DNA from 2 places in the Kribbella sp. CCNWLW201 genome. Region 1 is predicted to be linked to the other one. Evidence: riboswitches for the same ligand, from Rfam matches in the RefSeq annotation. Region 1 holds a riboswitch; the other holds the start of a gene.
The links. Region 1 has a riboswitch for FMN ahead of ribB (3,4-dihydroxy-2-butanone-4-phosphate synthase). Riboswitches for the same ligand answer to the same signal wherever they lie in the genome.
Positions count from the first base shown of each region.

Region 2: it holds a riboswitch for FMN, as region 1 does, so the genes downstream of both, ribD (bifunctional diaminohydroxyphosphoribosylaminopyrimidine deaminase/5-amino-6-(5-phosphoribosylamino)uracil reductase RibD) here and ribB (3,4-dihydroxy-2-butanone-4-phosphate synthase) in region 1, are expected to answer to the same signal.

Region 1 covers NZ_JBBCBQ010000001.1:644,728-652,079, reverse strand. Annotated here, with positions in the region: gene V9K99_RS02940 (transketolase family protein) at 1-879, shown strand, start outside; gene ribB (3,4-dihydroxy-2-butanone-4-phosphate synthase) at 863-1,483, opposite strand; FMN riboswitch at 1,575-1,708, opposite strand; gene V9K99_RS02930 (apiosidase-like domain-containing protein) at 1,761-3,260, shown strand; gene V9K99_RS02925 (sugar-binding transcriptional regulator) at 3,286-4,257, shown strand; gene V9K99_RS02920 (threonine/serine ThrE exporter family protein) at 4,257-5,606, shown strand; gene V9K99_RS02915 (3,4-dihydroxy-2-butanone-4-phosphate synthase) at 6,153-7,352, shown strand, end outside; gene V9K99_RS02910 (class I SAM-dependent methyltransferase) at 7,352-7,352, shown strand, end outside.
Region 2 covers NZ_JBBCBQ010000011.1:303,835-311,186, reverse strand. Annotated here, with positions in the region: gene V9K99_RS35875 (MFS transporter) at 1-462, opposite strand, end outside; gene V9K99_RS35870 (class I SAM-dependent methyltransferase) at 459-1,088, opposite strand; gene ribH (6,7-dimethyl-8-ribityllumazine synthase) at 1,093-1,563, opposite strand; gene V9K99_RS35860 (bifunctional 3,4-dihydroxy-2-butanone-4-phosphate synthase/GTP cyclohydrolase II) at 1,563-2,801, opposite strand; gene pnuC (nicotinamide riboside transporter PnuC) at 2,803-3,471, opposite strand; gene V9K99_RS35850 (riboflavin synthase) at 3,468-4,070, opposite strand; gene ribD (bifunctional diaminohydroxyphosphoribosylaminopyrimidine deaminase/5-amino-6-(5-phosphoribosylamino)uracil reductase RibD) at 4,071-5,108, opposite strand; FMN riboswitch at 5,252-5,385, opposite strand; gene V9K99_RS35840 (serine/threonine-protein kinase) at 5,565-6,728, opposite strand; gene V9K99_RS35835 (LysR family transcriptional regulator) at 7,231-7,352, opposite strand, start outside.

The DNA.
Region 1 (7,352 bases):
GCCGATCACCGGATCGTCGGGGTGGTGAACGACTCGGTCGGTTCGAGCAAGCTGAACAGCTTCCGCAAGGCGTTCCCGGACCGGTTGATCAACGTCGGCATCGCCGAGCAGGACATGGTCGGGGTGGCGTCCGGGCTGGCCAACGGCGGCCGGATCCCGTTCGTCTCGGCCGCGTCCTGCTTCCTGACCGCCCGCGCGCTGGAGCAGATCAAGGCGGACGTCGCCTACTCGAACACGAACGTGAAGCTGTGCGGGATGAGCCCCGGGGTCGCGTACGGCGAACTAGGCCCCACGCACCACTCGATCGAGGACATCGCCTGGCTGCGCGCGATCGCGAACATGACCGTGATCGTGCCGGCCGATCCGATCGAGACGGCGGCCGCGCTGCGGTGGGCAGCGGCCTCCGACGGGCCGGTGTTCATCCGGGTCAGCCGGATGAGCGTGCCGAAGGTGTACGCGGACGACTACGAGTTCCAACTGGGCAAGGCGATCACGGTCCGGGCCGGTGACGACGTGACGCTGATCAGCAACGGGACCGTGCTGTGGCGGGCGATGGCGGCGGCCGAACAGCTCGCCACCGAAGGGATCTCGGCCCGCGTGCTGTCGATGCCGACGGTGAAACCGCTGGACGTCGATGCCGTGGTCACGGCCGCGCGGGAGACGGCCGGCATCGTCACCGCGGAGGAGGCGGTGACTGGCGGCGGCCTCGGTGGTGCGGTGGCGGAGACCGTCGTACGGCATCATCCGGCGCGGGTGTCGATCCTCGGGTTCCCCGAGTTCGCGCCGACGGGGTCGGCCGGCTATCTGCTGGATCGGTACGGGCTGTCGCCGGAGGGAATCGCGGACTCCGCGCGGCAACTGCTCAAGACAGGTAAGTGACCAGGTCGGCGATCGAGATCATCGCGAGATCGTGCGTGTCGGCGAACGTCCGCAGGTCGGGCCCGGTCATCAGGGTGCCGTCGTCGTTCATCAGTTCGCCGATCACGCCGACCGGCGGCAGGCCCGCCAGCCGGACGAGTTCGACGGTGGCCTCGGTGTGACCGGGTCGCTGACGGACACCGCCCTCCACCGCCCGCAGCGGGAGGATGTGACCGGGCCGGATCAGGTCCGCGGGTTGTGCCGACGGTTCGGCCAGCACGCGGACGGTCCGGGCCCGGTCGGCGGCCGAGATGCCGGTGCCGATGCCAGAGCTCGCGTCGACCGAGATCGTGTACGCGGTCCGCAGGCTGTCCTGGTTGTCCGGCACCATCAGCGGCAGCTCGAGCCGGTCGAGGATCTCCGGCGCGGCCGGTGCGCAGACGTAGCCGCTGGTGTACCGGACCAGCAGGGCCATCAGTTCGGGGGTCGCCAGGCTCGCGGCGAAGGTCAGGTCACCCTCGTTCTCGCGGTCCTCGTCGTCGACGACCACGACGGGCCGTCCCAGCGCGATCTCGTCGACCGCTCGCTGGATGGTGTCCAAGCGGGTCTTGGTTGCGGAGCTCACGGTCGTTGTCCTCTCGGCCTGGTGCTCCGGGGCAACGACAAGCTCCGCGGGCACCTCCGACCGAACTGTCGGCAGCGCACCGCGAAGACTGCCACGTGCGTCTTCCCATCCGGACTTTCACCGTCGGTCCCGGAATTCCACCAGGTCAACCGGACCTCCTCGCGGAGGTACGGGTCGCGGACTGTCACCGCCGGCTCGGAATTTCACCGACCCCAGAGCACGTGTGGTCTTGCTTTCGTGCAGAAGTTTATCTGTAGAAACCATCCCCGGGAGTGTCATGTCCATCTCAGTCACCTGGCGCGAAATCGAGCTCACGCTGACCAGGAGCCACGAGGAGCCGTACGCCGCCGAGGTGTGGGCCGAGTTCGAGCACGAGAGCGGTACGACGCTGCGGCGGCCCGCGTTCTGGGACGGCGGTGACACCTGGCGGGTCCGCTTCGCCGCGCCCTCGGCAGGGCGGTGGACCTGGACGAGCGGCCCGGACACCGGCGAGCTCGAGGTGCGCCCCGCCGAGGACGAGGCCAACCCGTTCTACGCCCACGGCTTCTGGCGGATGTCGCCCGGCGGCCGCAGCCTGGTGCACGCTGACGGCACGCCCGCGATCCTGGCCGCGGACACCGCGTGGGCGCTGCCCTGGCGAGCGACGCCCGAGCAGGTCCGGGAGTACGCCGCCGATCGGCAGGCCAAGGGCTTCAACGCCGTACTGCTGATGACCGTCCAGCCGGACATGCGAGCCGTCGGCCCGCGGGATCGCACGCAGGAGGAGGGCTTCGACGTCGGCTTCGAAGACCTCCCCGAGGGCCACCTGAACCAGCTGAACGTCGAGTACTTCCAGTATCTCGACGAGCTGCTCCGGATCCTGGTCGACCACGGTCTCGTCCCGGTCCTGCAGCCGGTGTTCCACGGCTTCGGCTGGAAGGGCCTCGACGTCGCCGGCACCGTCGTACCGCCGGAGGAGTACGCGCGGTACTGCCGCTACCTCGTCGCCCGGTACGGCGCTCAGCCCGCGATCTACCTGGTTGGCGGAGACGGGTCGGGTCGTGAACCTCAGGTCGAGGCCGGCGGAATCGAGGTCCACGCGGTCGACTGCTACGGCCAGCCGACCGGTATCCACTACCGGCCCCACATCCATGCGAACGCTCACCAGGACGCCGACTGGCTCGACTTCCAGTGGTGCCAGACCGGTCACCAGGGCGAGCACGTGCCTGAGCGGGTGGCGGACATGTGGCGGAATCTGCCGGTGAAGGCGGTCGCGAACGGCGAACCGTCGTACGAGAACACCCAGGAGACCGGCCGGGCGGCCGGCTGGTGGCAGGGGCACGAGGCCTGGAGCAACCTGTGCGCGGGCGGGACGATGGGCGTCGTCTACGGAGCGGGCAGTCTGTGGCAGTGGCTGCTGCATCCGGACGAGCCGGGGCAGTCTGACTACTTCACCGCGCCGGGAGCCGGTTGGCGCGAGGCGGTCGGGTTCGAGGGGCCGTCGTACGTCGGCCTGGTGCCGAAGATCCTCGCCGGGCTGCCGACGACCGACATGGCGCCGGACTGGACCGGAGCGATCACCGGGCGGGCGCTGAGCGTGCCTGGCGAGCTGTTCGTGGTGTACCGGGACAACGGTGGGCCGGTGATGATCTTCGACGACACGATTCCGCTCGGCTACCGGATCGTGGACCCGCGTGACGGCTCGGTGGTGGCGACCGGCAAGCGCGACTCACCCCGGGACGTGATCCCCGATGCCGGTGGAGCGCCCCGCGTGTACATCTGTCTGGCTGACCTATAGTCGTCGTCTGTTAGGGGGTCTGGACGTGATCAACCGCGCGGTGCGTCAGCCGGGGCTGGACGAGCTGCGGCTGCTCGCGAAGGTGGCCCGGATGTACCACGAGAAGGGCATCCGGCAGCCGAAGATCGCGGCCGAGCTGAACCTCTCCCAGGCCCGGGTGTCGCGGATGCTCAAGCAGGCCGTCGAGGTCGGCATCGTGCACACCGTGGTGACCATGCCGAGCGGCGTGCACAGCGATCTCGAAGACGAACTGCAGGGACGCTACGGCCTGCGTGACGCGGTCGTCGTCGACACGCTCGGAGTCGGCGACGACGTACTCCCGGCGCTCGGCTCGGGTGCGGCGGCGTACATCGACATGACGCTGACCGGCGGGCACGTGATCGGGATCTCGTCCTGGAGCGAGACGCTGATCAGCGCGGTCGACCGGATGCCGCGCAAGAGCGTGCCGGTGGTCGACAAGGTGGTCCAGATCGTCGGCGGACTGGGTGACGCGGCGGTGCAGATGCAGGCGACCCGGCTGACCGCCCGGTTCGCCGAGCTGACCGGTGGGATGCCGGTCTATCTGCCGGCGCCGGGGCTGGTCGGGACCCCCGCGGTACGGCGCGCGATGATGAACGACGTGTCCGTTCGAGACGTTCTGGGCACCTGGGGACAGCTCACCGACGCCCTGGTCGGAATCGGCAGTCTCGAGCCTTCGCCGCTGCTGCAGCGCAGTGGGAACGCGGTCGCCGAGGCGGACCAGGACGAGCTGCGCCGGCTCGGTGCGGTGGGCGACGTCTGTTTCCGGTTCTTCGACGAAGAGGGAAAACACGTGCGCTCGACGTTCGACCAGCGAGTCATCGGAGTGACGGCCAAGGAACTGCTGGCGGTGCCGCGCCGGATCGGAGTGGCCGGCGGGGAGCGGAAGTTCTCCGCGATCCGGGCCGCACTGCTCGGCGGTTGGGTCAACATCCTGATCACCGATCTGGCGATGGCCGACCGGCTGCTCGACGCCTGATGGATCGCGACGAGCAGCGGGACGTCTACCGGACGCTCGACCTGGCCCTGCGGGTCGGTGAGGTGCTGCTGTCCAGCGGCGCCGGTACGGCGGACGCGACCGCAACGATCCTCGGCGTGACCGCGGCGGGCGGGCTGCGCGGGTGCGAGGTCGACATCACCTTCACCTCGATGGCGATCTCGTACCAGGCGGCCCCGGACGTCGCGCCGGAGACCCACATCCGCCTCGTCCGCTACCGCTCGCAGGACTTCTCTCGGCTCACGGACGTCGATCAGCTGGTACGACGGCTCGCTCGGGGCGATGTGACCCGCGACGAAGCGAGTCGCGAGCTGGCGCGGTTGACCTCAGCGGGGCCGCCGTACCCACGCTGGAGCGCTGTCTTGGCCTGGGGCGTGATGGCAGGTGGTGCGACGCTGCTGCTCGGTGGTGGCTGGCTGATCACGCTGGTGGCAGTCGTCACCGCGATCGTGATCGACCTGAACAACCGGTGGTTCAACCGGCAGCGACTGCCCGCGTTCTACCAGCAGGTGGCCGGCGCCTTCGTCGCCACCGCGGTCGCGCTGATCCTGTACGCCGTCCACGCGCCGGTCAAACCCTCATTGGTCGTTGCCGCAGGCATCATCATGTTGCTGGCCGGGATCGCCCTGACCGGTGCGGTCCAGGACGCGATCACCGGGTACTACGTGACGGCGGCGGCCCGAAGTCTCGAGGCGATGCTGCTGACCGGCGGGATCATCGCCGGGGTCAGCCTCGGTCTGACGTTGGGGATCAAGCTCGGGCTCAACGTCGGCATCGAGGCGCAGACGATTCAGTTGGCGAACCTGCCGGTCATGGTCGGATCGGGTGCGCTGATGGCGGTCGCGTTCGCGTATGCGTCGTACGCACCGCTGCGGGCGTTGCTGCCGATCGCGGTGATCGGTGCTGTTGGGTCGCTGGCGTTCACGCTGATGATGCGCGCGTCGTTCGGGCCGGCCTGGTCGACGGCCGCCGGTGCCTTCGTCGTCGGTCTCGGCGGCTACTCGCTTGGTCGTCGTACCGGGGTGCCGCCGCTGGTGGTCGTTGTCTCCGGCACCATTCCGCTGTTGCCGGGATTGACCATCTACAAGGGCCTTTACGAGCTGATGGGTCTCGGCAACCTGATCGGCATCGTCAGCCTGGCGACCGCGGTCGCCATCGGTGTCGCCCTCGCCTCGGGTGTGATCCTCGGTGAGTACGTCGCACAGCCGATCCGGCGCGAGGCCCGGCGACTCGAGGATCGCCTCGCCGGACCCCGCCTGGTCGGCCCCCGCCGCCCGGTCCGCCGCCGTACCGGCTCCCGCCGCGGCCGCAGCCGGTCTACGTCGCCCTGATCTCCTCAAGGACGACATCGTCCAGTTGGAGCCAGACCCCCGCCGCTGAAGCCCGCCCCAACCGCCGCCCTCACTGAAGCCACCGTGCGCCCGACCGCCGCCGCCAGTGAAGCCACCGTGCGAAGCCGCCCGGTCAGGATCGTCCGCCGCGGGGACTGTGCCATCGACTGAAGGGAGTTGGTGGCCGGAAAGCGCTTGGCGGCGACACGGATTCCACACTCGATGAATCCAGTGCCGCCGGATCAGACGGCGGACGACCTCGCTGTGTGGGTTTCCGCATCTCGGTCTCCTTGGGCGGGCAGAGCTCAGTGGAGAAATCGATTTCCGCCGAACCTAGACCTTCGTTGTCAACCGGTCAACAGCTCGATGTGGTTTACTGCCGACTGGTGCGATTCCAAGGTGTGGCGGTCGGGAGCTTTCCCGGGCCCGTCGGCTTCGCCGGGACGGCGGAGTAACCCGGCGCTGACCGGGGCCATGCGGTGATACCCCGCTTCAGCTCGGACCCCCAGCGGTCCCTGGCCGGAACCCACAGCCGGAGAGCGAAGCATGTTCACAGGAAAGATCGAGCACACAGCCACGGTCGCCGAGGTCATCGGCGACGTACTGCGGGTCAAGTCCGCGATCCCGGTCACGCCGGGTGGTGCGGTCTGCCTCGACGGGATCAGGTTCACCGCGGAGCCGGCCGACGCCGGTGAGGTGCGGGTGGTCGTGACGGACGAGACCAGGCGCCGTACGACGCTGGACCGCATCGCGGTCGGTACGACGATGAACGTCGAGCTACCCATCGCCGCCGGTGACCGGATCGACGGTCACCTGGTCCAGGGTCATGTCGAAGGCGTCGGCAAGGTGCTCCGGGTCACCGCCGAACCGGCCGGTCAACGCGTCTGGATCAAGCCCCCGGACCGCCTGCTCGCGAAGCTGGTGGCGAAGTCCTCGGTCGCGATCGACGGGGTGAGCATCACCGTGGCGGAGGTGCTGAAGGACCGGTTCTCGGTGGTCCTGGTGCCGAACACCCTGGCGAAGACCACGCTCGGCACGTTGGCCGAGGGGGACCGGGTGAATCTGGAGAGTGATCTGCTCGTCCGGATGGCCCGCGACGGTCACGGTCCCGAACTGCTCAGGGCGGTCAGCCAGTTGCCGTGGGCCGGTCAGCTCAGCGGCGAGGTCGGCGTGCAGAAAGTGGTCGCGCAGATCGCCGCCGGCGGTGGTGTCGTGGTCTGGGATCCGACCGCGGAGAGTGAAGGCGATGTGGTCTTCGCCGGTGAGCGGTTCCGGCCGCAGGCGATGACCTTCCTGCTCACCCAGGCCTGTGGGCACACGACGATTCCGAGTGCGGCCGACGTACTGAAGCGGCTGGAGATCCCGCCGATGCCGGGTGAGGGGGACCGGCAGGGTACGGCGATGCACGTGTCGATCGATCTCGCGGCCGCGACCGGGACCGGGGTGTCCGCGGCCGAGCGGGCGGCGACGATCCGGCGGCTGGCGGCTCCGGACGCCGTACCGTCGGACTTCCTTCGGCCAGGGCATGTGTTCCCGCTGGCAGCCCGGCCCGGATTGCTGGCCGAGCGGCTCGGACACACCGAGGCGACGGTGGCGCTGTGTCTCGCGGCCGGGCTCGCGCCGGTCGGCGTGTGCTGCGAGGTGATGCGCCCCGACGGGGTGATGGCCGGCCCGGCCGACCTGGAGCAGTTCGCACTCCGCTGGCAACTGCCGATGATCGACATCCACGACCTCGTCCGCTGGCTG
Region 2 (7,352 bases), on a different contig from region 1:
CGACTGACCGAGCACCAGGCCGACCGGCACTCCGAGCGCCGTCGCCGCCATCCACCCGCCGAGCACGAACGACAGCGCCTTGCCGTGATCCTTCGCCGGCGTCAGAGCGATCACGTACCCGGTGACGGCGGCATTGAGCAGACATCCACCAAGCGCGGCCACCACTCGTCCACCGAGCGCGACCGAGTAGGAGGTCGCCAATCCGACGATCAGATTGCCGACAACGAAGACGCCAAGCGACAAAGCGATCGTCGTACGGCGTTCCCAGCGGCTAGTCACCGTACTGAGCAGCGGTGCCGCCAACGCAGACGTCAATGCGAACGCCGACACCAACTGCCCAGCGGCCGCTTCGACGACGCGCAGATCAGCGGCGATCGCGGGAAGGAGACCGGCGAGCACATAGCCGTCGATCCCCGTCGAGAACGTCGCAACCGCCAGCCAGATCAGCGGACGGTAGTTCACTGCTGTCTGACAAACGTGAACATACTTCGGCCCAGCACCAGAGATTCTGGTTGGCCAGTGAAGCGATGTACGCCCACACCAAAGCCCGCGGATAGGTCGGACAACCACACCCGCTCGAACTCCCTCTCCTCGAACCAGCCGCAGATCGTCGGCACCAGATCCGGCTCGTCCCGGTGCCGCGTCCAGATCACCGTGCCGCCGGTCTCGCTCAACTGGCGACACGTGTCGACGGTCCGCTCGATGTCCTCGTCCGAGATGTTGCCGAACACCCCGCACGCGAGTACGACGTCCGCCGGCACCAGACCCTGATACTGATCGACCAACGCCGCATCGCCCTCGACCACCTCGACCCCGGCCAGCCCGGCGACCCGGATCGACTCTTCGGCGACCGCCGTACTGCGTGGATCAAGCTCGACGAGCCGAGCGCGGACGTCGTCGCGACGCGGATGAGCCGGCAGCACCTCCAGCAGATCGCGCCCCTCCCCCGCGCACAAACTCACGACCGTCAACGGGCCGGGCGGAGCGGCATCCAACGCCAATCGAAGCTGCTCCTGCACGACCGTCAGCCGCTGCGCGAGGGACGAACCAGGTACGTCGTAGTCATCGTGCCAACTGTGCCAGTCCATGGCCCTAAAGACTACGGATGGCCACCAACGTCGACAGCGCCGCCTGCGTGGCTTCGTACCCCTTGTCCTCGCGGCTGTCCGGGAGACCGGCCCGATCCAGCGCCTGCGGGTCGTTGTCACACGTCAGTACGCCGAAGCCGATCGGAACTCCCGTGGTCACGCCGACCTGCATCAGGCCTTCGGTCGCGGCCTGGCAGACGTACTCGAAGTGCGGGGTGTCGCCGCGGATCACGACGCCGAGCGCGATCACTGCGTCGTACCCACTCTTTGCCGCATGCAACGACGCGACCGGGAGCTCGAACGATCCCGGCACCCGGATCACCGTGTAGTCGGTGACGCCGGCCTCGTCCAGCGCGCGGATCGCGCCGGCGACCAGCGCGTCGGTCACCTTCGGGTGCCACAGCGCGCCGACGATCGCGACGCGGGCGCCGTCGGCCCGCGGGGTCTCGATGGTGGGTGCTCCACTGCCCGACATCAGCCGGCTCCGTTCTCTTCAGCAAGTACGCCACCCGGCAGGTGGTGGCCCATCCGGTCGCGCTTGGTCCGCAGGTACCGCAGATTGTGCTCGGTCGGATCGATCGAGATGCTGCGCCGCTCGATCACGTCGATGCCGTAGCCCTGAACGCCGGCCATCTTGTCCGGGTTGTTCGTCAGCAGCCGCACCTCCTTGACACCGAGGTCGGCCAGGATCTGCGCGCCCGTACCGTAGTCGCGGGCATCGGCCGGCAGCCCGAGGTCAAGGTTCGCGTCGACCGTGTCGCGGCCAGCGTCCTGCAACTCGTACGCCTGCAGCTTGTGCAACAGCCCGATCCCGCGTCCCTCGTGCCCGCGCAAGTACACGACGACACCACCCTCGGCCGCGACCTGACGCAACGCCTCGTCGAGCTGCGGACCACAGTCGCACCGCAACGAACCGAACACGTCGCCGGTCAGGCATTCCGAGTGCAGCCGGACCAACGTCGGCCCGTCCCCGATCTCACCGCGGACCAGCGCCAGCTGCTCCGACCCGTCGACCGTATTCCGGTAGCCGTGGGCAACGAAATCGCCGTACTGCGTCGGCAGCAAGGTCGTCGCGACCCGCTGGATCTGCCGTTCGGTACGACGCCGATAGCGAATCAGATCGTCGATCGACACCAGCACCAGCCCGTGTTCGTCGGCGAACTCGCGCAGCTCGGGACCACGCTTCATCGTGCCGTCGTCGTTCACCAGCTCGGAGATCACCGCGGCCGGCGTCAGCCCGGCCATCCGGGCCAGGTCGATCGACGCCTCGGTGTGCCCCGGCCGGACCAGGACGCCGCCGTCGCGACCGCGCAGCGGGAACACGTGACCCGGCTGAACCAGGTCGTACGGCTCGGACGCGGAGTCGGTCAGCACCCGGATCGTCCGGGCCCGGTCCGCGGCCGAGATCCCGGTGCTGATGCCGTCGCGGGCATCGACCGAGATCGTGTACGCCGTCCGCATCCGCTCCCGGTTGTGCGGGGTCATCAGCGGGATGCCGAGCCGGTCCAGCTCGGCCCCCTCCATCGGGACGCAGACCACGCCCGAGCTGTACCGGATCAGGAACGCGAGCAGCTCCGGCGTCGCCTTGGAGGCGGCGAAGATCAGGTCGCCCTCGTTCTCCCGGTCCTCGTCGTCGACCACGATCACCGGCCGCCCGGCCCGGATCTCGTCGATCGCGTGCTCGATCGTGTCCAGCTTCAGAATGTCGCCCATCTCAGCCCACCACCACAGGTTCGGGAGTCTCGGTGCGTTCGGTGTTCTGGATCCGCCACCACGACGCGAACCCGATGACGCAGAAGAATCCGTAGACGATGTACATCGTCGCCGACGGGTAGAACTTCGCCTGGATCAGCAGCGGTACGCCGACCACGTCGACAGCGATCCAGATCAGCCAGAACTCGACGAACCCTCGCGCCATCCCGTACGTCGCCAGGATCGAGCCGGTCAGGATCCACGCGTCCCACTGCGGTCCCCACGAACCGAGTTCGCGAAGCACGAAGTACGAGATGGCGTAGAGCCCGACCGCGAGGCCGAGCAGTTCGAGCCGCTCCCGGGCGGTCGCCCAGCGCGGCTGCACCGCCTTCGCGGCACCGCCGTGCCGGGTCTGGTACCAGCGGTACCAGCCGTAGAGACTGACGAGCGCGAAGAACACCTGGCGCCCGGCCTGGCCCCACAGATCCTTGTCCTGCGGGGTGTCGAAGATCCCGCCGACGAAGACCGTGAACAGCAGCACGTTGCCGACGATGCCGACCGGCCACGCGGCCATCAGCCGGCGCATGCCGAACAGGGCGCTGCCCAGGCCGAAGACGTTGCCGACGATCTCGCGGACGAGCACCGGCGACCCGGCGATCGTCACTTCCGCGTGCAGCAACCAGTCGATCACTTGGTGCCTCCTAGTAGGCGTTCGACGTACTTGGCGATCACGTCGACCTCGAGGTTCACGGTGTCGCCGACCGCGTTGCGGCCGAGCACGGTGAGCTCGAGGGTGGTCGGGATCAGGCTGACTCCGAAGGTGCCGGTCGCGTCGTCCACCTCGGTGACCGTCAGGGAGACGCCGTCGATGGCGATCGAGCCCTTCTCGGCGACGTACTTCAGAATCTCTGGCGCGGCGGAGATCCGGACGTCCTCCCAGTGCTCGGACGGCGTGCGGCTCGCGATCGTGCCGACACCGTCGACGTGGCCCTGCACGATGTGGCCGCCGAGCCGGTCATGGGCCGACACCGCGCGCTCCAGGTTGACCTGCGAGCCTTTGGTGGCCTGACCGAGGCTGGTGCGCTGCAGCGTCTCGCGCATCACGTCAGCGGTGAAGGTGCCGTCACCGGTCTCAACCACGGTCAGACAGCAGCCGTTGACCGCGATCGAGTCGCCGTGTTTGGCGTCCTCGGTCACCTTCGGCCCGCGGATGGTGAGCCGGGCCGCGTCCCCTTCCAGCAGGTCGAGCGCCTCGACGGTGCCCAGTTCCTCGACGATTCCGGTGAACATTCAGTGCGTCCTTTGTGGTTCGAGCGGCGTCAGGGTCAGCCGGACGTCGTCGCCGAGACGGGTGACGTCCGCTAGCTTGAACCGCCGCAGGTGGCCGATCGATTCCGCCCCGAGATCGCCGATCGCGGCGTACCCGGAGCCGAGCACGGCCGGGGCGACGTACGCGACGATCTGGTCGACCAACTGGGCACGGAGGAAAGCGGCGGCCAGCGTCGGACCGCCCTCGAGCCAGAGGTGCCGGATGTGGTGGTCGTCGAGCTGCCGCAGCACCTCGGCGGGATCGTGGGTGGGCAGGATCAGCGTCTGCGCGCGGTCGTTGCGGACCTTCGCGGTCAACGGGATCTCACGGTCGCCGACGACAACTCTCAGCGGCTGCCTGGCGGCGGGGACGTCGTGCTCGTCGCGGACCGTCAGCTCCGGGTCGTCGTCCAGCACGGTCTGGGTGCCGACCGCGATCGCGTCACACTCCGCCCGCTTCCGGTGTACGTCGGCCCGCGCGATCGGGCCGGTGATCCACCGGCTGCTCCGGTCCGGCGCCGCTGAGCGCCCGTCGAGCGTGGTGGCGAACTTCCAGGTGACGAATGGCCGCCCCATCCGGACGCTGTGCAGCCAGACGTGGTTGACCGCCTCGGCCTCGGTGTCGAGCACACCCTCCTCGACCTGGATGTTCTTGCTCCGGAGCTTCTCCGCGCCACCGGAAGCCTGCCTGTTCGGATCCGGTACGGCGTACACCACCCGAGCTACCCCGGCAGCGATCAGTGCGTCCGCACACGGTCCCGTCCGGCCGGTGTGATTACACGGCTCCAGCGTCACGTACGCCGTACCACCGCGGGCTCGATCACCCGCCATCGTCAGTGCTTCGATCTCGGCATGGGGGCCACCGGCAACGGCATGGAAGCCCTCACCAACCGGATGCCCGTCCCGGCCGGTGATCACGCACCCCACCACCGGGTTCGGGTGGGTGCTGCCGATGCCCTTGGCGGCCAGCTCGACCGCACGCCGCATCCAGGCGACATCGATCGGCGAAGCGTTGTTCACTCACGGTCCCTCGTCGTCACGGACGCACTCCGGGGCTCGTGACAACCGGCATGCACGCACTGCCGCCCGGGGTTGCCGCAGGTCCTGGGACTCGCGGCGGACCATTTTGGGTCCATTGCCGGACGTCAGAGCGCACCCGCCGATCGCGTGCGCCTCCCATCCGGACTTTCACCGTCGGTCCCGGAATTCCACCAGGTCAACCGGCCGCTCAACTGCTGCGGCCGGGTCGCGGACTGTCACCGCCGGCTCGGAATTACACCGACCCCGGAGCACGCGAGTGGGTTCACTCGTGCCTCAAGTGTGCCACTCCCCGCCCAACCCACCAGGAGCCAGGTCACATCTTGAGCTCCCGCCGCCTCCGCAGCGCCGGCTCCGGCGGCATCCTTCCAGTCAGGGCGAGCGCGACGGCGGCGGTTACACAGGGAGCGAGGCCCGGTCAGCGGAGCGAGCTCACACCTAGCGGAGCAGCAGCCAGGCGGCGGCTCCGAGCAGGCCAGCTGCCCCGGCAAAGCTGGTGACCGCGATCCAGCGCAGCACCCGCTTCGACCGGGTGGCCAGCCACGCATGCTCGCCGTACCCAGGTGGATTTTGCGTCCCCGCGGCTTCCGCGCTCGTCGTCAGCCCTCCGCCAGACGGGTACGCGATAAGAGTCGAGCGTGGCGACGCCTCCGGACCGGTGCGTGCGCCGACCTGCTGAGCGTCTGGGTCAGCCTGCTGAGTGCCTGGGCCAGGCTGCTGAGGGCGGGGGTCGGCCTGCTGGGTGCGCGGAGCCGGACCTGCCGAGCTCCACGAGTCGGGGAGCGGCGGAAGCTGGTCGAAGACTTCAGGTGAGTCGGGATCGTCCGCCCATGGTGTGGTGCCCGCCGGCGGCAGCACACCGCTCGCGGCGAGCAGTCGACCGGCTTCGCTCGCGGATTCGGGGCGGTCGGCCGGATCGGTCGCCGTACACCGGCGAATGAACTCGCCGAGCGGACCGTCAACGACCGGGAGCTTGCCGTCGACACCGGGACGTTCACCGGTGAGGAGCTCGACGGCCACAGCACCGACCGCATACAAGTCCTGGCGCGGATCCGGGTCCGCACCAGCCAGTTGCTCGGGCGCGAGGTACCCCGGCGTGCCGAGGATCGTGCTGTGGCGGGTCATTCGCGGTTCGTGGAGGAGACCCGCGACGCCGAAGTCGGACAGCCGGAGATGCGGCCGACCCCTACCCGTGACATCAAGCAGGAGGTTGGCCGGTTTCACATCGCGATGGACGACCCCCGCGGCGTGGACGGCAGACAACCCGTGCAGCAGTTGATCGAGGAGGACGGCCACGTACGACGGCGGGAGCGGGCCGTGATCACCGAGCAAGGTCGCCACGGACCCACCGCGGACCAGATCCATCGCGAACACGACCTTGTCGTCGTCAGCGGCCCAGCCATGCGGGGCGACAACATGCGGATGCCCGATCCGCAACGACTGCTCACGCACGAACCGCAGCAACGTCGCCGCATCATGCTGCCCGAGTACCTTGGCCGCCACGTACGCCGACCGCCGCAAATCCCAAGCCCGCCAGACCGATCCCATCCCACCGGTCCCGATCAGGTCGATCAGCCGATACCGCCCAGCAAACGCCTCCACCCGAAGAAACTACCGCCCCACCCGCCCACCCCCGCCACAGCACACCTGGATCCCGACCGCCGACAACACGTCCCAGACCGCCGGTCGACGGCCCGGGCCTCCAGAGACGACAAGCACCAACGCGACGCCGGGCCGCCCATCGAGGAGCTCCTGGAGCTGTCCCACCTGAGCATCCGCAACTACCAGCGCACCAACGGCGAAGTCATCGCCTTGCTGGTCATCGCGCCGTCCAAGGCCGATCGCGAACGCGTCATTCCCATGTCGGCCGAGCTGTTCCATGCCGTCGCGCTGACCTGCACGAGCGCCTCGATGCGCAGTGCCGGGCGACCGACGGGGCGTATCCGGATCTGGCCGACTTCGCCATCGATGACGCCGGGCGGCCGTTGCTCAAGCAGTTCCGGGCGGCGCCGCCCACGCCGTCGGCGCAGGCCCTGGCCCTGGCCCTGGCGGTGCGGGTCGGCCTCGCCACCGCCGACTTCCGTCTCGCGTGACCTGCTGCGCGTCAGTCCGGCAGCCAGTCCAGCTCGTGTGCCAGGGTTTTGGCGACGGTACGGATGCGGCGGTGTAGTGGTGACTGCACCTGCGGGAGGACCAGGTGGATCGTCAGGGTGGGTGCGCCCTGCA